Regions from separate parts of the Arthrobacter sp. TJ-217 genome, predicted to be linked through region 1. Evidence: predicted binding sites of a transcription regulator. Region 1 holds the regulator's gene; the other holds the start of a gene.
What was found. Region 1 encodes HrcA, which represses chaperone genes, less so after heat shock. Its sites were predicted from a motif close to TTNGCACTCGNNNNNNNCGAGTGCNAA; they were not measured.
Positions count from the first base shown of each region.

Region 2: the regulator HrcA is predicted to act here: its motif matches at 3,001-3,027, upstream of groES (co-chaperone GroES).

Region 1 covers NZ_JBZCNJ010000004.1:96,568-102,623, forward strand. The annotation lists gene AC4D2R_RS08445 (hypothetical protein) at 1-28, opposite strand, end outside; gene AC4D2R_RS08450 (hypothetical protein) at 6-443, opposite strand; gene AC4D2R_RS08455 (hypothetical protein) at 718-1,296, shown strand; gene AC4D2R_RS08460 (DUF4870 domain-containing protein) at 1,342-1,761, opposite strand; gene AC4D2R_RS08465 (DUF3097 family protein) at 1,837-2,688, opposite strand; gene hrcA (heat-inducible transcriptional repressor HrcA) at 2,848-3,861, shown strand; gene dnaJ (molecular chaperone DnaJ) at 3,947-5,074, shown strand; gene AC4D2R_RS08480 (16S rRNA (uracil(1498)-N(3))-methyltransferase) at 5,077-5,832, shown strand; gene AC4D2R_RS08485 (GerMN domain-containing protein) at 5,884-6,056, opposite strand, start outside.
Region 2 covers NZ_JBZCNJ010000001.1:83,677-89,732, reverse strand. The annotation lists gene AC4D2R_RS00460 (TetR/AcrR family transcriptional regulator) at 1-394, opposite strand, end outside; gene AC4D2R_RS00455 (MFS transporter) at 495-1,703, shown strand; gene AC4D2R_RS00450 (THUMP-like domain-containing protein) at 1,700-2,932, opposite strand; gene groES (co-chaperone GroES) at 3,169-3,465, shown strand; gene groL (chaperonin GroEL) at 3,538-5,151, shown strand; gene guaB (IMP dehydrogenase) at 5,348-6,056, shown strand, end outside.

The DNA of each region.
Region 1 (6,056 bases):
GGCCGTTACGGCTTGCTGTTGTGCTCACTGCCAGCCTCCTCGATCGATTCCTCGGTGTTCCCATTGTTCCCCATGCCGCCGTTTCCGTCCACGACCCCCGGCGCCAGCGGTTCGGCCCAGGCCACCTCGATGATCGCCACCTCTTCCTCCCCGGCGAGATCACTCTGCGCCAGAAGGTCAAGGACGCCAAGGCCGATCTCCTGGCGGTGGGGGTCTTCGGACATCGACGCGTCAAGCGCCCATTCGGCCCGCGCCCACCACTGCGAGCGCTGATCGGCCTCCCGGCGGTGCTTGATGTTCGTCCAGGCGATGGCCCCCGTCACGAGCGCGGCCAGCAGGATGGCCAACGGGCCAAAAGCGCCGACGATCTCCCACCAAGGAGTGGCGTCGGAAACGATATCGACCATCACGGGATCCGGCGGGGTAGTGGTTCGTTGGAGCACCCTGCCAGCCTAACCGCCGCAAGCGGCCGGATCCTCCGGGTGCCCCGCCCCGCATGTCGCACGGCGCGGACCGCCCGGATCCTCCGGGTGCCCCGCCCCGCATGTCGCACGGCGCGGACCGCCCCTGATTGGTAGAAAGGAGCAATGGTCCAGCCCCGGAGGGGACGCCATGCGCCCGGCGGGGCGGGCCTCCCCGGATTCGGGGGCGGCCGGCTCCATACTTGATGACGGGCGGCTTACCGCGGCCGCTGTCGGCACGACGAAAGGCATTACCTTGAGGAACTCCGCTCTGATGGCGCTCACCGCTGCAGCCCTGCTGCTGACCGGGTGCTCCGTTGCCCCGGCCGCAGACCGGGAACCGCTGCGCACCGCGTCGCCGAGGGTGGAGACGCCTCCGGCCGAGGAAACGCCTGCTGCGCCCGTCGAACCGGCGCCCGACGCCCCCATCGTGGAAACCACCGTGCCTGCGCCGGTCGAGACGCCCACCGCAACGCCTACGCAGAGCGAGGCGCCGCCGGAACTCACCTGGGATGGTGCTCAGTACCCGCAGCCAGTGGAGACCCCCGAAGAAGCACCGGCCGACCTGGTGCTCGGCGGCCAGTGGGTGGCGGGCAAGACCGGGACCGTCACCGGTTCCGGATACCGGCCGGGTGAGGAAGTCGCTGTCATGTTCGGCCGCGAGGGCGACGACGTCATCACCCAGACCATCCGGATGGTGGCCGACCCTTCAGGGAAGTTCACCGCATCGATCGCGATCCCGGAGGAAGCCCCCGGCGGCTCGTACCGAGTCCTTGCGAGCTCCGAAAGCCACAGCCAGTGGACGCTCGTCAAAATCACCGCCGCGGGTCTCTAGCTGCGGGTGAGCAGCCTCACCGGCCGGGTTGCGGCCCGGCCGGTGTCAGCGCAGAAGGCGGAGGTTGACGGCATAGCGGTAGGGCCGGCCGCGGTTGACCTGGATGCCCGCCGTGACGGAGAAGACCGCTATCGCAACCCAGATCAGGGCGTTGATGACGGCGAATACGCCGCCGACGACCGGCAGCAGCGACAACAGCCACGCCGCGAGGGCCAGCACCGTCGGCGGCAGGGTGAAGTTGAGCGCTTCCTTGGACTCCTGGGCGGTGAACGGTCCGCGGTCCTTGAAGATCAGGTAGATGATCAGCGAGGGGACGAAGCCGAGGATTCCGCCGAAGTGGGCGAGCGTCGCGAACTGCCGGTCTTCGGCCGCCGTCAGCGGCAGGGCCTGGGCCGGTGCGCCTTCGAAGGCGGACCGGTTTGCTTCCCAGCCGGAGTCCTGGTGCTTGTCGGCGGTGTTAGACAACGAGATTCCTTTTCAGCGTGGCCGGATTCCCCCAGCGTTTCCTCTAAGGGTACTTGGTGCTGCGCGGGACCCGCATCAAGCATTCGCCTCACCGGCGGTGAGGAAGTCAATGACTTCCTCGACCCTCCCAAGGAGCGAGGGCTCAAGATCTGCATAGCTGTTCACGCTGCCGAGGATCCGCTTCCAGCCATGCGCCACAGCCGCCTGGTTGTGGTGGGGCCAGCCCAGGCCGGCCAGGATGCCTGTTTTCCAATCCTGCCCGCGGGCCACAACCGGCCAGGCCGAAAGCCCGACGGCAGCAGGTTTCACCGCCTGCCAGACATCGACATACGGATGCCCCACGATCAGCACGTGTCCCCGGGCGCCGGGAAGCGCCATCGCTTGCTGCGCTATGCGGGATTCCTTGGTGCCTGGAAGCAGGTGGTCAACGAGGATGCCCAGGCGGCGCTGGGGCCCCGGTGAAAAGGCGCGCACCGCGCCTTCGAGGTCGTCGATTCCATGCAGCGGCTCGACGACGATCCCTTCATGGCGGAGGTCCTCGCCCCACACCTTCTCCACCAGTTCGGCGTCGTGCTGTCCCTCCACCCAGATCCGGCTGGCCCGTGCCACGCGCGCCCGGGCCTCCGGAGCCTTGACCGACCCCGAGGCGGTCCGAGCCGGTGCGGCCACCTTGGCCTGCGGCGCAACAACGTGCACCGGTTCGCCGTCGAGCAGGAAACCGTGGCCGAGGCGGAAGGTGCGCTTCTTCCCGCGGCGGCCCTCAAGCACCATGACGTGAAGGCCACCGGACTTCTCCACCCGCACCACGGCCCCGACGAATCCGCTCTGGATGTCCTCGAGCACAAGACCGAGATCGGCCGGAATGTCGCGAAGTTGGGTGCGCTTCGGGGCGGAGAGGTCCTGTGCGCCCCAGGCGTAGTCGGCCACCGTTGATCTCGCTTCCGTGTGGTCCGGCGCACGCTCTGTGACCGGGTTTTCAATGCTAACAATCGCCCGGAACGTACTAGACTTAGCACTTGGGTGTGTCGAGTGCTAACCGTTGAGCGTGCACCGCCCCCACGAAACGGAACAACGGAGGTGAACCAGATGAGTGAACCGCGACGCCTTGAGGTGCTGCAGGCGATCGTTGAAGACTACGTCCATTCCCGGGAGCCGGTCGGTTCAAAGGCCCTCGTTGACCGGCACAGGCTCGGAGTCTCCTCGGCAACCATCCGCAACGACATGGCCGTCCTCGAAGAGGAAGGGCTGATCACCGCACCCCACACGAGCTCGGGGCGGATCCCGACGGACAAGGGGTACCGGACCTTCGTCGACCGGATCGCCGAGGTCAAGCCGCTCTCCGCCGCGGAGAAGCGGGCCATCCAGACGCTGCTCTCCGGTGCCGAGGACCTCGACGACGTCGTGGACCGCACGGTGCGCCTGCTGGCCCAGCTCACCAACCAGGTGGCCGTTGTCCAGTTCCCGCGGCTCGGCTCGGCGGCGGTGCGGCACATCGAGCTCGTGCTGCTCGCCCCCCAGCAGGTTCTTGTGGTCCTCATCGCCACCAACGGCACGGTGCACCAGCGCGTTGTCCCGCTGCCCGCCCCGGTGCCGGAGGCTGACCTCGCCGAACTCAAGCAGCGGATCCTCGCAGGGGTTGCCGGGGCGAAGCTTTCCGCCCTCCCGCAGGAGCTCGCCGGGGTGCCTGCGTCGCTGCCGCAGCATCTGCGCACGGCCGGAGCGGCGCTGATCCGTACGCTTGAACAGCTCGCGGGCATCAGCCGGGAGGACCGCATTGTGATGGCCGGTACTGCCAACCTTGCCCGGTCCACAGTAGACTTTCCCCTCAGCATCGGACCGGTCCTCGAAGCGCTCGAGGAACAGGTGGTGATGCTGCGGCTGCTCTCCGAGATGGAATATGACGCCCGCGGCGTGTCCGTGCGCATCGGAAGTGAAAATCCGTACGGCGGTCTGTCGGAAGCCTCGGTCATCGCCACGGGCTACGGGCCGGACGCCACCGCCAAGCTCGGCATCCTCGGACCCACACGGATGGACTACCCGAGCACCATGGCCGCGGTCCGTGCGGTTGCCCGGTACCTTTCCCGGGTCCTCGCGGAGTAAGGGCGGCGGCACGGCGCACCCCGGCGCGGTTTGGCCGGGCAATACAACGTTTGACAGCTGATTCAGCAGGAAGAGATGTGCACGAGTGAGTAATCACTATGAGGTTCTTGGCGTTTCGCAGGGAGCCAGCGGCGAGGAAATCAAGAAGGCCTACCGGAAGCTCGCCCGCAAGCTCCACCCGGATGTGAACTCCGGGCCCGACGCGTCGGAACAGTTCAAGCGCGTGAGCCACGCCTATGAGGTGCTCTCGGACCCCCAGAAGCGCCGGGTGTACGACACGACCGGCAACGAAAACGGAACGGACAACGGCTTCGGCTCCGGATACTCGGGATCCGGTTTCGCCTTCCAGGACATCTTCGAGACCTTCTTCGGTGGAGGAGGCTCCAGCGGGCCGCCCTCACGCACCCGCCGCGGGCAGGACGCGCTGATCAACGTGCGCATTGACCTCAAGGACGCCGTCTTCGGCACGAACAAGAAGATTGAAGTCGACACCGCAGAGGTCTGTTCGACGTGCGACGGCACCTGCTGCGAGCCGGGAACCTCGCCCCGGACCTGCGACATCTGCGGCGGATCCGGACAGGTCCAGCGCGCCGTGCGCTCAATCCTCGGCCAGGTCATGACAAGCGCGCCCTGCGGAACCTGCCAGGGCTTCGGCACTGTCATTCCCCACCCCTGCCACGAGTGCAAGGGCGAAGGGCGGACCCGGGCACGCCGCACCCTCACCCTTAAGATCCCCGCAGGCGTCTCGACCGGAACGCGCATCCAGCTGTCCGGACAGGGCGAAGCCGGAACGGCCGGGGGACCGCAGGGTGACCTTTACGTCGAGATCCGGGTCAACACCGACTCCACCTTCCTGCGTGACGGCGACGACCTGCACGTGACCCTCAGCGTGCCGATGACGGCCGCCGCGCTCGGCACCTCCGTCAGCCTCGACACATTCGACGGCGACCAGGAACTGGCGATCAAGGCTGGCACCCAGTCCGGGGAAATCATCACCCTGCGCGGGCTTGGCGTCACCCACCTGCGCGGCCAGGGGCGCGGCGACCTCCGGGTGCACCTCAACGTGGAGACCCCGCGCAACGTCGACGCCGCGCAGGAGGAACTGCTGCGCAAGCTCGCCGAACTGCGGGGCGAGGAAGCGGCCGAAGGCCAGTTGGCGAGCAGCGGCTCGGGCGTCTTCGCGCGCCTCCGGGAGCGGCTGGGGAACCTGTAGGAGTGACACGGCCCCTGTTTTTCGCCGACCCCGAGGCGGTCCGTGCGGCAGTGCCCGGCGGCGTGTTCGTGCTGCGCGGAGAGGCAGCCCGGCACGCTGCAACGGTCCGGCGCCTCGGCCCGGGTGAGAGCATCGATATCAGCGACGGTTCCGGGTTCCGGCTCAGCGGTGAAATCACCGACAGCAGCCAGGGTGCCCTGACCATCGACGTCGCCGCCGTCGCCCAGGAGGAGCCTCCCCGCCACCGGCTGGTGCTTATCCAGGCACTGGCCAAGGGCGACCGCGACGAACAAGCCGTCGAAGCGGCCACGGAACTCGGTGTCGACGCCGTCGTCCCGTGGCAGGCTGAGCGGAGCATCGTGCGCTGGCGCGGGGAGAAGGCCGCCAAGGGCAGGCAGAAATGGGAGGCCGTGGTCACCGCGGCCGCCAAACAATCGCGGCGGGCGTGGATTCCGGAGGTTCATCCCCTCCTTGAGTCGACCCAGCTCCCGTCCCGGCTCGCCGGGTTCGAACGGGTCTTCGTCCTTCACGAAGACGCCCCCGACGGCCTGGCCCGGGTTCTTGAGGGCAGCGGCCCCGGCGAAGCGGGCACAACCGCCGTGGTGGTTGGACCCGAAGGAGGGATCAGCGAGTGGGAGATGCTCGCTTTTGAGGCCTCGGGGGCGGCAGCGGCCAAGCTTGGGCCGCACGTCCTGCGCTCATCCTCCGCCGGCCCCGCGGCGCTCGTACTGCTGAACCACCTGCTGCAGCGGTGGTAGCCCGACCCCGGCCGGCACCGGATAAGCACCCGGCCGGCCCGGCGCGTCAGATCACTTGATTTCGATCAGCTTCGTGTCGGCGTCCTGTTCGGCGCCCTCCGGAGCGCTGCCGTCCGTGCGGAAAACGCTGATCTCGTAGTGCCCCGGCGGAAGTGCGACGGTGAACTCGTAGGTTCCAGGAACGCCCGCCGCGCTGTCGAGCTCCACAGTTCCCTGCTTCACCG
Region 2 (6,056 bases), on a different contig from region 1:
CGCGTGTCGCCGCATGCGAGGTGACGGCGCAGCGCTTCACATCCTCGTCGCGGCCGCTCAGGGCTGTGGCGCTGTTGGAGAGCAGACAGCCTTTGGCCGGCGGCCGGGCGGTGGCGTCCCCCTCGAAGACCACGGCGGAGAGCAGGGACTCCAGGGGTGCGTCAAGGGACGAGAGGGTGGTTTCGAGCCTGGCGGCCTGGGAGGTTCCGTAATCCTCGAGGATGCGCACGAACAGGTCGTGCTTGCTGCCGAACGCTCCGTAGAGGCTCTGCGCGCCCACGCCCGTGGCCTCGGTCAGGTCGGAGATCGAGGTTCCTTCATAGCCGGTGCTCCAGAAACGGTCCCGCGCGGCGGCGAGGACATTGCCTTCATCGAATGTGCGTGGTCGGGCCATGCGGGAATTCTAGACGTTCTTGAACGGTTGTTCAATATTTGACAAGCGGCAGCGCGGCCGACATATTTGAACGGACGTTCAAAAACTGAGGAGAGCTTTTATGAAGGCCAGCACAGCCACAGCGCCGGATCCAGTCGCACCGGCGCCCCGCCCTGCCCGCACCCGATCGCCATGGTGGGGAGTCACATCCCTGTCGGTGGTGCTCTTCGCGATCGTCACGAGCGAATTCCTGCCGGCGAGCCTGCTCTCACGCATGTCGGCGGACCTCCAGATCTCCGAAGGCCTGGCCGGCCAGGCCGTCACCGCCACCGCCGTCGCCGCAGCAATCACCGGTCCGACCGTTGCACTGGTGCTCCCGCGCCTCGACCGCAGGCTGGCCCTGATCGGGCTTGTCGCCCTGGCCACGCTCTCCAACCTCCTTGTTGCACTCGCTCCGTCCTTCGCGGTCCTGCTGACCGCACGGCTCCTCCTCGGCGTATCAGTCGGCGGATTCTGGGCCCTCGCCATCGCCGTCGTCGCAGCCCTGGTGAGCCGCGAGAAGATCGGCCGCGGCATGATGGTCGTGAATGTCGGCGTCTCCCTGGCAACGATCCTCGCCGTTCCCCTAGGCCTGGTCCTTGGCGAGCTGTGGGGCTGGCGCACCCTGTTCCTCCTCGCGGCCGCGGCAAGCATCGCAGGCATGGTCCTGGCCGCCCTCTGGCTCCCGCCGGTGGCCCCGGAACCCTCCCCGGGCCGGGCCTTCCTGGCGACCCTGCGTTCACCGCTGGTGATCGTCGGGATGGCCGGCATGTTCCTCATCGCGGGCGGGCACTTCGCCGGGTTTACCTATATCCGGCTGGCCGGTGACCTCGTCGCCGGGCTCAATGCCGAGGGTTTCGCCCTGGCGCTGGCCGCGTTCGGCATTGCCTCGTTCATCGGCAACCTCGCCAGCGGTCCTGCCGCCGATGGCGCCCTTCACCGTTCAGTGATCGTGATGGGGGTGGCGATCGGCGTGGCAACGATTCTGTGGGCCACCCTGGGCACCAGGACCCCGGTCGCCGTGGCGGCCATCGTGCTCTGGGGCCTTGGATTCGGCGCCATTCCCACCCTCATCCAGTCGTGGATGGCGCGGGCACATCCGGAGAGCCTCGAATCGGTCTCAGGCGTGACGGTGGCGGCCTTCCAGCTGGCCATCGGCATCGGCGCGGCGGTGGGCGGAGTGCTCGTCAACACCTTCGACGTGCGTGCGGCGCTGATCGCGGGCGGGGCGGCGGCTTTGACCGGTGGCATCCTGCTCGGGGTGGTGCGCACCCGCAGGCTCCCGGCCTAGCCGGTTCCCTGGGCCGGTAAACCCGGAACCGGCTCAACAACGATGGCCACCCGGTCCTCGCCGATCCGGGTGAGGACGAGGGTCGCCTTCCGGCGGGCCTTCCCGGAGCCGGCCAGCAGCTGGCGGCGGACCTCCTCCGGAGTGACCGAGGTGCCGCGCTTCTTGATGTCAAGGACGCCGATACCCTCGCTGCGCACCCACTGCTTGAGGGCCTTCACGTTGTAGGGCCGGATCTCGAGCACCCGATAGGCGCGCGCGAACGGGGTTTCGACAAGCCCGGGGGCGCAGACGTAGGCGATGTGCGGATCCAGGAGGTGCCCGCCCAGCTGCCCGGCGACGTCGGCCACGAGGCCGGCGCGGATGACCGCGCCGTCGGGCTCGTACAGGTAGCCCTCCGCCGCGCCGACCGGGGCGGCGGGGCCGGCGTCGAAATCGGCGTCGCTGGTCAGCTCGGCGGCGCCGTGGGGGCCGAGGACCAGGGCCGCGCGCCGTACGTTGGGCCGCCGCAGCGCGTTGAACCACAGGGCCACCTCGGTGACGTCTCCGTCAACGGACACCCACTGCGCCTCGCAGTTCGCGGGAACCGCCTCGTGGGGAATCCCGGGCCCCAGCTTCACGCCGACCGCTGTGCCGCGGTCGGCAAGCTCCTCGACGAAGGACAGCGGCGGGGAGAAGGCCTCGGGGTCGAAGATCCGGGTGGTTCCCGACGTCGAGGTGCTGCGGCGGGCGGGATCGAGCCACACGCCGTCATATTCGGTGATGTCGAATGCCGCCGCGTCGGCGTTGACCACCCTTGCGTTCGGAAACGGCAGCAGGTTCAGGGTCGCGGCGGCCGCCGTCGTCTCATCGAGCTCGACGGCGGTCACCTGGCGCTCGAGGGTCGCTAGGGCCATTGAGTCGGCCCCCAGGCCGCAGCCCAGGTCGGCAACCCGCTCAAGCCCGGCGTCAACGAAACGGGCGGCATGGTGCGCCGCAACCTGGAGGCGCGTCGCCTGCTCAAGGCCGGCGGCGGTGAACACCATCCGGTCGGCGAAGGGGCCGAACTTCGCCTGGGCCTTGGCGCGAAGCCGCGACTGGGTCAGGGCGGCGGAGATCAGGTCGGGGGAGTGGCCGGCCTTGCGCAGCTGTTCGCTGAGCTGCAGCGCGCCGGCCTCGGAGTACGGGCCAAGCGAGTTGAGCAGCTCCCACCCCTCGGGTGTCAGGAGGGGCAGGATGTTGTCGGAAGCCATGAACCAACCCTAGGCGAAGGATCGCCGGCTCCGGCGCCGTCCGCCCGCAACCGTAGATGACGACGCATCTGGCACTCGCCTTGACCGAGTGCTAACTGTTTGCATAAAGTCGGGGTTGGCACTCTCACTAGGAGGGTGCTAATTCCTGAGGGAAGCGCCAGCCGGCACCGCGACGACGGTCAGCGCCCCACCGAGGGCCCACATTCCATTAGTAACGAACGCAAAGGAGAGCCCGAGTGTCGGTCTCTATTAAGCCTCTTGAGGATCGTATTGTTGTCCGCCCACTGGAAGCCGAGCAGACAACTGCCTCCGGCCTGGTCATCCCGGATACCGCTAAGGAAAAGCCCCAGGAGGGCGAAGTTGTAGCAGTTGGACCGGGCCGTGTCGACGACAACGGCAACCGCGTTCCCGTCGATGTCGCTGAGGGCGACGTCGTCATCTACTCGAAGTACGGCGGAACCGAAGTGAAGCACGGAGGCCAGGAATACCTGGTGCTCTCTGCCCGCGACGTCCTGGCGATCGTCGTTAAGTAGTTTTTCTCAAGGGAACCCCGGCCAGCACTGGCCGGGGTTTTCTCACTGCACAAGCCTGAAAGGAACAAAACCATGGCAAAGCAGTTGGAGTTCAACGATGCAGCCCGCCGCGCCCTCGAGGCCGGCGTCGACAAGCTTGCAAACACCGTCAAGGTGACCCTTGGCCCGCGCGGACGCAACGTCGTGCTGGACAAGAAGTGGGGCGCACCCACGATCACGAACGACGGCGTCACAATCGCCCGTGAGGTCGAACTCGACGATCCCTACGAGAACCTCGGCGCGCAGCTGGCCAAGGAAGTAGCGACAAAGACCAACGACGTCGCCGGCGACGGCACCACCACGGCCACCGTGCTCGCACAGGCCCTGGTCAAGGAAGGCCTGCGCAACGTTGCCGCCGGCGCCGCACCGGGCCAGCTCAAGCACGGCATCGAGGTGGCGGTCGAGGCCGTCGCCGCACGCCTGCTCGAGAACGCCCAGGAAGTTGTCGGCCACCAGACCGCCAACGTCGCCGCGATCTCCGCCCAGAGCACCGAGGTGGGCGACCTGCTCGCCGAGGCGTTCGACAAGGTCGGCAAGGACGGCGTCATCACCATCGAGGAGTCCTCCTCGACGGTCACCGAGCTCGTCCTCACCGAGGGCATGCAGTTCGACAAGGGCTACCTTTCGCCGTACTTCGTGACCGACGCCGAGCGCCAGGAAGCCGTCCTCGAAGACGCGCTGATCCTGATCAACTCGGGCAAGATCTCCTCGCTCGCGGAATTCCTTCCCCTCCTGGAGAAGGCCCTGCAGGCCGGCAAGCCGCTGTTCATCATTGCCGAAGACATCGAAGGCGAAGCGCTGTCCACCCTCGTGGTGAACAAGATCCGCGGAACCCTCAATGCCGTCGCAGTGAAGGCCCCCGGCTTCGGCGACCGCCGCAAGGCAATGATGCAGGACATCGCCACCCTCACCGGTGCGCAGGTCGTTTCCCCCGACCTAGGCCTGAAGCTTGACCAGGTCGGCCTTGAGGTGCTGGGTTCGGCCCGCCGCATCACGGTCACCAAGGACGCGACAACCATCGTCGACGGCGCAGGCAGCGCCGCCGACGTCGCCGACCGCGTGGCGCAGATCCGCGCCGAGGTTGAGCGCACCGATTCCGACTGGGACCGCGAGAAGCTGCAGGAGCGGCTGGCGAAGCTTGCCGGCGGCGTTGGCGTCATCAAGGTCGGTGCCGCAACCGAGGTTGAGCTCAAGGAAAAGAAGCACCGCATCGAAGACGCCGTCTCAGCGACGCGTGCCGCACTCGATGAGGGAATCGTCGCAGGCGGCGGTTCGGCACTGGTCCACGCAGGCAAGGCCCTCGACACCGACAGCAGCGTCCTCGCCCTCGAGGGCGACGCCGCGACCGCCGTCGGCCTCGTGCGCCGCGCCCTGGCGCAGCCGCTGCGCTGGATCGCCGAGAACGCCGGACACGAAGGCTATGTCGTCGTCGCCAAGGTTTCGGAGCTCGATGACGGACACGGCTTCAACGCCGTCACCGGCGAGTACGAAAACCTTATCGACGCGGGCATCATCGATCCGGTCAAGGTCACGCGCTCGGCGCTGCGCAATGCAGCATCGATCGCCGCCCTGGTCCTGACGACGGAGACACTCGTCGTCGAGAAGCCTGCGGAGGACGACGAGGACGGCCACGGCCACAGCCACTAGTTCCCCGCTTTCGCACGATCACCGGCACCCCGGCCCCTTGTGGGCCGGGGTGCCGTTTCGTTACGGCGCTTCTGCAGGCGTTTCGTTGATGACGACCCGGAATAGGGCGCGGCCGTGAATGGTTTTAGAATTTAAGAGCCTGGCGGCGACGGAGCCCACGGCACCAGCCCCGGTGACCCCTGAAAGAGGACCTGTAGTGACCCATCTGTCTGAGCACAATGAGCCAAACGATCCCTTCGGATTCATCGGCCTCACCTACGACGACGTCCTGCTGCTGCCCGGCCACACCGACGTCATCCCCTCCGAGGCCGACACCTCCTCGCGCGTCTCGAAGCGGATCACCGTGAAGACGCCGCTGCTTTCGGCTGCCATGGACACCGTGACCGAATCGCGCATGGCCGTGGCCATGGCCCGTCAGGGCGGACTCGGCGTGATCCACCGCAACCTCTCCATCGCCGACCAGGCCGAGCAGGTCGACCGCGTGAAGCGCAGCGAGTCGGGAATGATCACCAACCCGCTGACCATCGGCCCCGAGGCAACGCTCCAGCAGCTCGACGAGCTGTGCGGCCAGTACCGCGTCTCAGGGCTCCCCGTCGTCGACGAGTTCGGGCACCTCCTCGGCATCGTCACGAACCGCGACACCCGTTTCGTGCCCGAGAGCGAGTTCCCGCACCGCCTCGTGCGCGAGGTCATGACCAAGATGCCGCTGATCACCGGGCATGTGGGCATCAGCGGTGATGAGGCAATCGCGCTGCTTGGAACGAACAAGATTGAAAAGCTTCCCCTTGTCGACGACGAAGGGATCCTCCGCGGCCTGATCACGGTGAAGGACTTCACCAAGGCCGAGCAGTACCCCCTGTCCACCAAGGACGACGACGGCCGCCTGCGCGTCGGCGCCGCGATCG